Regions from separate parts of the Dyadobacter chenwenxiniae genome, predicted to be linked through region 2. Evidence: riboswitches for the same ligand, from Rfam matches in the RefSeq annotation. Region 2 holds a riboswitch; the other holds the start of a gene.

Region 1 (4,424 bases), 2.7 Mb from region 2:
GGGTTCATTTTGATGACCTTGATGCCATCATTCACCCAAAGCTTTCCATCGGCATCAATGCCGACTGGGTTTGGCGCGTTTTCGAAGGAAAGCGTTTTGTCAATTGCATTTGTGGTCGTGTTGATAATGCTCAGCGTTTTGCCTTTGCCATAAGAAACCGTTCCCACGAAGAGTTTGCCGTTATTAAAAACCAGGTTTTCAGGGCCGCCTGACGCAATGTCAATACGCTTGGTCACTTTATTGGTAAGCAAATCCACCACAGCCACATAACCCGTTGTGAATTTTTGATCTGCATTGGTTCCCCAGCATGAAACGTAAGCTTTGTTATTACTGCCAAAAACCACTTCTCTCGGATTCTCAATGTCGGGTGTGCCAATGCTGGCGATGGTCTTAAATGTATTGCTGTTTACAATTTCAACCTTATCTTGTCCGGCAGACATATTATCCACGAGAATGATCCCGGTTTCGCCGGATGCGGCATAACCCTGTACTCCGCCTTTTAATGCAGTGCCATTAGCTGCCGAAAAAATGTCCGCCTGTGCAGTAGTTTGCTCTCTGGTAAAGAACGAAATGGCTCCGTTATTTTGGGAAAAATTACCTTCATTAACCACAAAAACGCCCTGGATATAATCACCTTTCGGAGTGGGGTCGCTTTGGTTACACGACCATGCGAAAAGGGATAAAGATGTAAATGCTGCTAATCTGAATAACTGTTTTTTCATTTTTTGTTTTATTAGTTGTAAACATTTTTGCCACTTAACCGGCTAAGATCAATCAGCGATTTTTTGGCGGATCATACATTAAAATCAAACTCAATGCAAAGCTCCTTCCCGGCATTGCATTGTTCCTCACATTTAAATAGAACGTGTTTGCAACGTTATTGATCTGTCCCTGCAAGCGCATTTTTATTTTATCCCAAACAAAAGTATGCTCTGCCAGCAAATTTGTAAGCGTATAACCATCCAAGATTTGTGAATTATCAAATGTGCTGAACCGCTTGCTGACCGCCTGCGCCTGGGCTGTAATTCTGGTATTCTTGTATTGAACAAATGCATTCAAATTTCCGGAATGAACAGGCACAAACACAAGTTGCTTGCCAATAATGTCCGAGGAATAAGCATCATAGGCTTTTTCCTGAGCGCTTTTGTTGAGAGTATATCCAATGTTAGCTCCTGACTTCCAGTTGCTTACATCGAAACGCCAGCCAGCCAGCACTTCAATGCCGCGGGCTAGCACTTGCTGTAAATTTTCAACGCGATAACTTTTTCCCGGATTCCAATAAGTCCAGTCCTTGATACGGTTGTGGTATGCAGTTATTGAAGCAGAAAAAGTGTGGTTCAAGGGGGAAGTGAAGTTTTGTTCAAGACCAACTTCCTTATTCCAACCCGTCTCCGGCCTGATTTCCGGGTTTCCCATTTCTTTCCAAAAGCGCTCATTCAATGTTGGCACGCGATAACTCCGTCCGATTGAACCTTTGAATTTCAAATTATAAGTTTCTTTTTGCGCCAAAACATATTCCGCTCCCAGTGAGGGCGTAAATGGCGGATCGAATTTTGTGACAAATGCTTGTCTCAAATTGGCAGAAACGATTATGCGATTCGTGGGTTGCCAGCGCGTGAGCAAAAAGAGGTCGCCGCGATTTTCGGTAACCAATTCTTTATCATAACCCGCCACCTGCGCCCGGTAATGTGCCAATTCGCCACCTGCTTTGATCTGGAACGCATTAAACTGAAAATCACGTTCAATGCGGTTCGAAAACTTGTCGGTCACGGCGTGATCCAACTGACTGTAATCGCCTTTGGCATAATCAATAATGTCCCTTACCCACGAAGCCCGGAATGTGATTTCTTTGTAATTATAGCGCAGCATGGTCCGGTAAGCTTCTGTTAAAGTCAGCTCACGACCCGCTTTATCTTCGGGCGTTAATGTGAGCCGGTTCCGGGTCAGCCACACGTGTGCCGAGATCTGATGATCGTTTTTTGAATTGAAAAACAAATCCTGCACCAAACCGCGCTGGAAAGAAGTTGACGGCAGAACGGTGTATTGATTTCGCTCCGAATAAGGGAAATCGTTGTTCATACGGCCGTCATATACATTTGTTTTGCCCGAAAAGGTCCACCGATCATTGATTACTGCCGTATATCGGGCCGTAACCTGGGTTTGGTGGTTATTAAAACTTTCCTGCTGACGGCCTATCGAAACCTGCAAAGGCTGCTTCGAAGGAGTGCTTCCCAGCAGAATGCTCCCACCCACCGCATCGCTGCCGACAATGCTCGCCGCAGAACCGTATTGTACAGCAAGCTGATCAAAGCCTGCAACGGGAATGGTCGAAAAGTCGGTTTGCCCCAAAATAGGTGAATTAATGTTCAGGCCGTTCCATAACACAGCCGTATGGTTCGCCGACGTTCCACGAAAAGAAGCCGTGTTTAATTGCCCGGGGCCATAATTTTTAAATGCGATCGGCGTGTAAAGTGAGAGCAGGTCGCTGATATTTTGGAAGCGGAAAAGGTTTAGCGACGTTGAATCTAACTTTTGGATTTTAAGTCCGCTCATGAATTTTTCAGGAACAAAACCTTTTATCACCACAGGTTCCAGGCGAATGCTATCGCGTTGTGCCAGAAGTATTTGTGGACACAATACCCAAGCGGCAATGGCCAAAGCCATGAAAAACTTCCTGTCAATAATCACGCTGTGTCAGATATGTAGCATCGTCAGCATTGCTTTTCCTCCGAAAGCAAATTTGATGAATCCAGTTTTGGCAGGTCTCCTGGCTCGTCTCTCGATCCATGGCCTTCCCGTTCGTGGAACAGTGGCATTGGGGATTGGATCAATATAAACAGACTCACAGTTGCGGGGACAGCTTCCGGTTCAACGGAATTCCCTATTAAGCCTTATCGCGGCATTGAAGCCGCTTATGGCGCCAAAGGTGCAAAGTTAGGAAATTGGCCGGACTTCCAACTCTGTGCGATATGCTTTATATTTGGTCAAAATCTTTACCCCTTTTGGCTGCTTCTGCTCAAAAACTCACTGTAACTTCTTCGCATAAAGGCATTTACCTTATGCTGGGCGCGGCGTTTTTCTTTTCTCTTACATCGGCCATTTCCAAGTGGCTGGGCCGCGATTTTCACATTGTGCAGCTGGTATTTTTCAGGAACATTGTAGGCGTTGTGTTTGTGGTGACCAGCATTTGGCGCCGCCCGATCCGACAACAGGGAGGCAAACTGGGCCTGCTTATTTTTCGCGGCGTTGTGGGCACGTTGTCGCTTTATATGCTCTTTTATGCGATCCAAACATTAGGATTGGGCCGTGCTTCCACTTATCAATACACCTATCCCATTTTTCTCGCATTGCTATCCTGGCTGTTGATAGGCGAAACGCTGAATTCGCGCGAATGGGCTGCTATTTTTGTGGGCTTTACAGGCATTATGTTCGTTTTCCGGCCAGATCTTTCGATTTCGCTCCGCGATAATGCGCTGGGGTTGGGTAATGCATTGCTGACTGCTATTTCTTATTTATCAATCAGGCAGTTAGGCGTTGTTTATGACACCCGGGCTATCATTCTTTCTTTTATGCTGAGTGGCATTGTAATGCCCATTATTTCCATGCTGGTAGGGACGTATTATCCGATGGAAAATCTGGATTTCCTGATTGGGACATTCACCTGGCCCACTAACATTTCGCACTGGCTCGGGTTTCTGGCACTCGGGTTAACAGCATTGATGGGGCAAAGAATGTTAACCCAATCATTCACCTATGACAAAGCCGGGCGCGTTGCGGCCATTGGTTATTCCAATATTCTGTTTTCGGTTTTAATTGGTTTTCTGATGGGAGAAGCCATTCCGTCGTTCTCAATGCTGACGGGCATGTTGCTGATTGTGGCAGGAGGGATTATGGTTTCCCTGGCAAAAAGAAAGCCTACGGTTGCCGATGATCTGGAATAAGTCAGGCATTCAGCACAATTATTCCGCAATGAAAATTGTTAACTTATTGAAATCAAATGAAGTTATGAAAAGATCCGCTACATCCCTTTTTCTGTTTTTTGTCATGCTTACGGTGGCAACGGGTTTCAAATCCGATGGAAATCGGCCTGCGGAAGGCATTCAATGGTTGACAATAAAAGAAGCTTACGCCAAAATTCAGAAAGAGCCGAGAAAGGTTTTAATCGACGTGTACACAGATTGGTGTGGCTGGTGCAAAGTGATGGACCGCGAAACATTCAAAAACAAAGCCGTAGTCGAATACGTCAACCGCAAATATTACGCCGTAAAGCTCAACGCAGAACAGAAAAAGGCCATCATGCTAGGAGACAAAAAATTCGAATTCATTTCCGAAGGCGGCCGAGGCGTACACCAACTCGCATTGGCACTGACCAACAACCAGCCCAGTTATCCAACGACCGTTTTCCTGGACGACAAATTCACCAT
Region 2 (4,424 bases):
TCCGCCCGTATTAGCGCCAGCCTGAATTGTCTTAAAACTGCCATATTCCACAAAGCCATTGCCGCTAGCCGGGCCCTTGGAACGCTTGGTGATCACATTAATCACACCGCCCATCGCCTGAGAACCATAAAGTGAAGACGCTGGGCCCTTCAAGACTTCGATCCTTTCGATGCCATTCAAATTGATCTGCGACAGGTTCGTCACACCAGCCGCACGTCCGTCGACCAGCAGTAAAGTCCTTTGGTTAAGGCCCGAAAATTGAGGCCGGAAACCGCGAATTCCGACTCCGCTGGACAGATTGGGATACTGGATCACGTCCACAGCCGCTGATTTGCGGACAATGTCGGTCAGGTCCTGCGCCGGCGTGAGGCGGATGTCTTCGGAAGAAATGAGGTCGATTTTTTGGGCAATCCTTTCTTTTTGTGTGTCAAAACGCGTCGCCGTAACCACGATTGGATTCAGCAGATTCGCGTCTGCCGAATCGGTTGGTGCGACCTGGGCGGAAACAGAAATACAGCCCGCTAATGCCAGGCAGGAAACGGATAATTGTAAAGTTTTATGCAAGGGATTCATATAAAGTGATTGCTCCGATAACGATTGAAAATGTGCCTACAACGTAGTTAATGACTTTGAGAAATGTCTCCCTTTTGCCTCCGAAGCGATTGATAGAAGTCGCAAAAAAATAGCCATACGCAGACATGGAGAGAATAATCCCGGCACTTTGCAGGATAATGATCCAGACAGCCGCGGACGTGTCGCTTGCTGCAAGCGTAAGCGCCACCGCGCAGGCGCCGCCCGTTCCCGCAAGTCCGTGCACCATGCCTACCCAAAAAGCGCGGCTCAATTTTTGTTGTGGATTGGGCAATTGTAATGTCTTGTCCTTCAAAAAGTTCCGGCGGATTGCCACCAAGCCCAGCCAGATCATCAGCGGCCCGACGAGCAGCTCCACCTTCTCGGAGATGTCAAGTGTGACAGACGATTTCAGCAGCAGGACCAGCACCGCGAAAAGGATCAAGGTGAAAGAATGTCCGAGTGCCCAGTGGGACGATCGCCAGATTAATTTCCAGCGCTGGCGCGGGCTTTTAGCATCCTCGCTCGCCAGCACCGAAACCGCCGCCATATGGTCGGGTTCGAAGGAATGCTGGATGCCAAGTAACAGAGAGTCAATGAGGAGAATGTTCACCATTCGTTTTTCGTGGCAGTTTAGATAAGTGAAAAATGCTTATCTCGAAAAACTCAGGGAACAATGCAGGAGCAGGCAACGGCCCACAAAGAAGCCATTACCATCGTCCTATTGCCTTTCTTCCCGAAAGCAATCCGGATAAAAATATCGACTGGCAGGTCTTCTGACTCGTTCCGCAGCAACGCCTTCCCGGGGAGTTTTTTTAATGAGTGAATGACTGAATGAGTGAATGACTGAATGTTTTTTATTCACTCATTCAGTCATTCAACATTAATCAACCCCAGTGGCAATCTTGTTACAGCGCTTTATTTGAACTTACAGCAGCGGGTACTGCTCCGGATTTTCACCGGATTCCCTTTTCATCACGCCCGGAGACGTGAACCAATTGAGCCGCAAAGATGGAGTTTTTTTGTTTTACGCAACGATAAAAACGATTATTCCCCTACTTTTGCAGCCTTGAAATAGTTCTTTGCTTTATTTTTCCAACAGGAAAAGGTTTTACTAACCACGTGAATTAATAGGGAATCGTGTGCAAATCACGAGCTGTCGCGCAACTGTAAGTAACCAAAGTTTACATCGAATGATATCCACCGGGGCAATGATTTAATGACTGAATGAGTGAATGATTGAATGACTGAATGTTTTTTTATTCACTCATTCAATCATTCAAAATTAACTCCCCGGGAAGGATGATGTGAATGTTACAAGTCAGGAGACCTGCCTTTTTTTGTTGACAAATGCTTCCGCGAAATGAAGCTTCGTCTGGTCTGGATATGTCCGGTTTTTTGAACCGTGATTTTCGGGTGCAATCTGCCCGATCTCTCTCTTTTCGTCTTCTTTTCGTTTGCATTTTAAAATGCTGCAAGAGCTTTTAACTCACCTGAAATAAGTTAAAAGTATGCAAATGCCACAAAACTGCTGTCCGCGAACCGACGGCGTCCGCGCTGAGCGCAGTAACATCCCTCTCCGATCATTCTTACCGGGAGCGACCATAGGCTTTTTGTTAATTGTCAAATATGGTTTGTAAGAAATGACATTAACGAAATCCCACTTCCTGATCTCCGCTCCATCGAGCAACTCCGGTAAAACCACGATTACGCTGGCATTGCTGCGTGCTTTGAAAAACAGAGGTTTAGAAGTTCAGCCTTTTAAATGCGGGCCGGATTACATTGATCCCATTCACCATACAGCGGCGGCGGGGAAGCAGAGTGTTAATCTGGACACATTCATGTCCTCAGAAACGCATGTGCAGGGAATTTATGCCAAATACAGTTCTGTGGCGGATGTTTCTGTGACAGAGGGCGTGATGGGACTTTTTGATGGGTCTGATAAAATGCGGGGCAGCAGCGCGGATATCGCGCAGTTGCTTGCTATCCCGGTAATTCTGGTCGTTAATGCGAAATCCATGGCTTACTCGGCGGCTCCGCTTTTGTTTGGTTTTAAAAATTTTGACAGGCGGGTTCGTGTGGTCGGCGTAATCTTCAATTTTGTGAGCACGCCGTCGCATTACCGGTTTTTGAAAGATGCGTGCACGGATGTGGGCGTGGAAGCATTGGGTTATCTTCCCCAAAACAATACATTAAGCATTCCTTCGCGGCATCTGGGCCTGCACATTTCTGCCGAGACAAATTATGAGCAGATCATTGCAAACCTGGCGGAAACGCTTCCCAAAACCGTCGATCTCGACCGGTTGCTGGAAATTACACAGCGCGGTGACCAGGAAAATCCGGATCATAATAGTAAGTCAGATACGAAACTGGCGAACCTGAAAATCAGCATTGCGAGGGACGAAGCCTTCACATTTTTATATCAGGAAAATATAAAATTACTGTCACGTTTTGGCGAGATCACTTGGTTTAGTCCGCTGCATGATAACGTTTTGCCGGAAACCGATTTCCTCTATTTACCAGGTGGTTATCCCGAATTATTTGCGGAAAAACTGAGTGAAAACACGTCTATGCGGGCCAGTCTTAAAGATTATTGTGAAAAAGGCAATCGAACGCTGGCAGAATGCGGCGGTATGATGTATCTGGCAAAAAACCTTACAGATCAATATGGCGAAACATTTCCAATGGTTGGCGTCCTGGATTGCACCACCTCCATGCAAAGTGCAAAAATGACATTGGGTTACCGCATCGCCGATTGGAATAATATAGAAATCAAAGGCCACGAATTTCATTACAGTAACCTCATTGACAACGAGATGCAGCCGCAAAGTATGCCCGTCACGAACGCAAAAGGAATTGAAACAGACACAAAAATTTACGGAAAATACAACACATACGCCTCCTACATGCATTTGTACTGGGCAGATAATGAGTCATTTATACAAAATCTATTAGCCATAAAATAAAAAATGCCGACGGCCAATAGCCGAAAGCCGACAGCAAAAAAATGACAACCAAACGACAGCGTATCACCCGTGCGGACGGAAAAGCGATTAACCTTGTGCAGCGGCGGGGGCATTTGTCGTATTGCTACAACGCCTGCTGCTGCGGTCGCACGGACCGGGGTTATGCTGCGATTCCCGTGGAATTGTACAAAAGTGAGTGGCTCAAAAGGAAGCTGCGCAATGTAGTGCATATGACCAAAGGGGGCTGCCTCGGGCCGTGCACGCTGGCGAATGTGGTTACTCTGTTGTTTGACGGGCATTCGGTGTGGTTTCATTCCATTAACAACGACTGGCAGATCATCGCGATTTTCGATTATATCGAAAGCATGGTGAAAGCCGACCGCTATCTCGTTCCACCGTCCGATCTGGCCGAATATGTGTTCCAATTCTACACTTGGAAAGGCTCAGAAACGGCCACGATCAGCGGACAAGCAGCATTGCCAACAGAAGGCATTGTGTTTATGACACATGCGGACACGGATTTGCTGACATTAAACCGCGCCATGGAAATATTGCCAGATGACTTTCCTAAAACAATGGGAATCAGTTTGCTGGCCGTGAAAAGTGAAGAACAAATGCAGCAGTTGCTGACCAGGGAACTGGCCGAAGCACAGATCATTGTGATCCGCATCCATGGCAGATTAAGCAGTATCCCGGGTTATGGCGAGCTGGTCAGGCTTGCCAGGGAGCGGCAACAACATTTGATCATCGTAAGCGGGACCGGTGAATTAAATCCCGACTTCGCAGCCGTCTCCACTGTTTCGCCTGTTATTTTGCAAGAAACATTAAACTATCTGCAAACGGGCGGTTACGCCAACTTTACTTCATTGCTTTGCTATCTGTCTGATC

What was found. Region 2 has a riboswitch for cobalamin ahead of MUK70_RS09950 (cobyrinic acid a,c-diamide synthase CobB). Riboswitches for the same ligand answer to the same signal wherever they lie in the genome.
Region 1: linked by a shared signal. The riboswitch ahead of MUK70_RS22090 (TonB-dependent receptor plug domain-containing protein) and the one ahead of MUK70_RS09950 (cobyrinic acid a,c-diamide synthase CobB) in region 2 are both predicted to bind cobalamin.

Annotation. Positions count from the first base shown of each region.
Region 1 covers NZ_CP094997.1:5,174,760-5,179,183, reverse strand. Annotated here, with positions in the region: gene MUK70_RS22095 (DUF5074 domain-containing protein) at 1-722, opposite strand, end outside; gene MUK70_RS22090 (TonB-dependent receptor plug domain-containing protein) at 775-2,664, opposite strand; cobalamin riboswitch at 2,741-2,940, opposite strand; gene MUK70_RS22085 (DMT family transporter) at 2,970-3,941, shown strand; gene MUK70_RS22080 (thioredoxin family protein) at 4,006-4,424, shown strand, end outside.
Region 2 covers NZ_CP094997.1:2,431,882-2,436,305, reverse strand. Annotated here, with positions in the region: gene MUK70_RS09960 (TonB-dependent receptor plug domain-containing protein) at 1-573, opposite strand, end outside; gene MUK70_RS09955 (cytochrome c biogenesis protein CcdA) at 557-1,186, opposite strand; gene MUK70_RS30815 (hypothetical protein) at 1,219-1,350, shown strand; cobalamin riboswitch at 1,320-1,584, opposite strand; cobalamin riboswitch at 1,660-1,922, shown strand; gene MUK70_RS09950 (cobyrinic acid a,c-diamide synthase CobB) at 2,214-3,536, shown strand; gene cobN (cobaltochelatase subunit CobN) at 3,578-4,424, shown strand, end outside.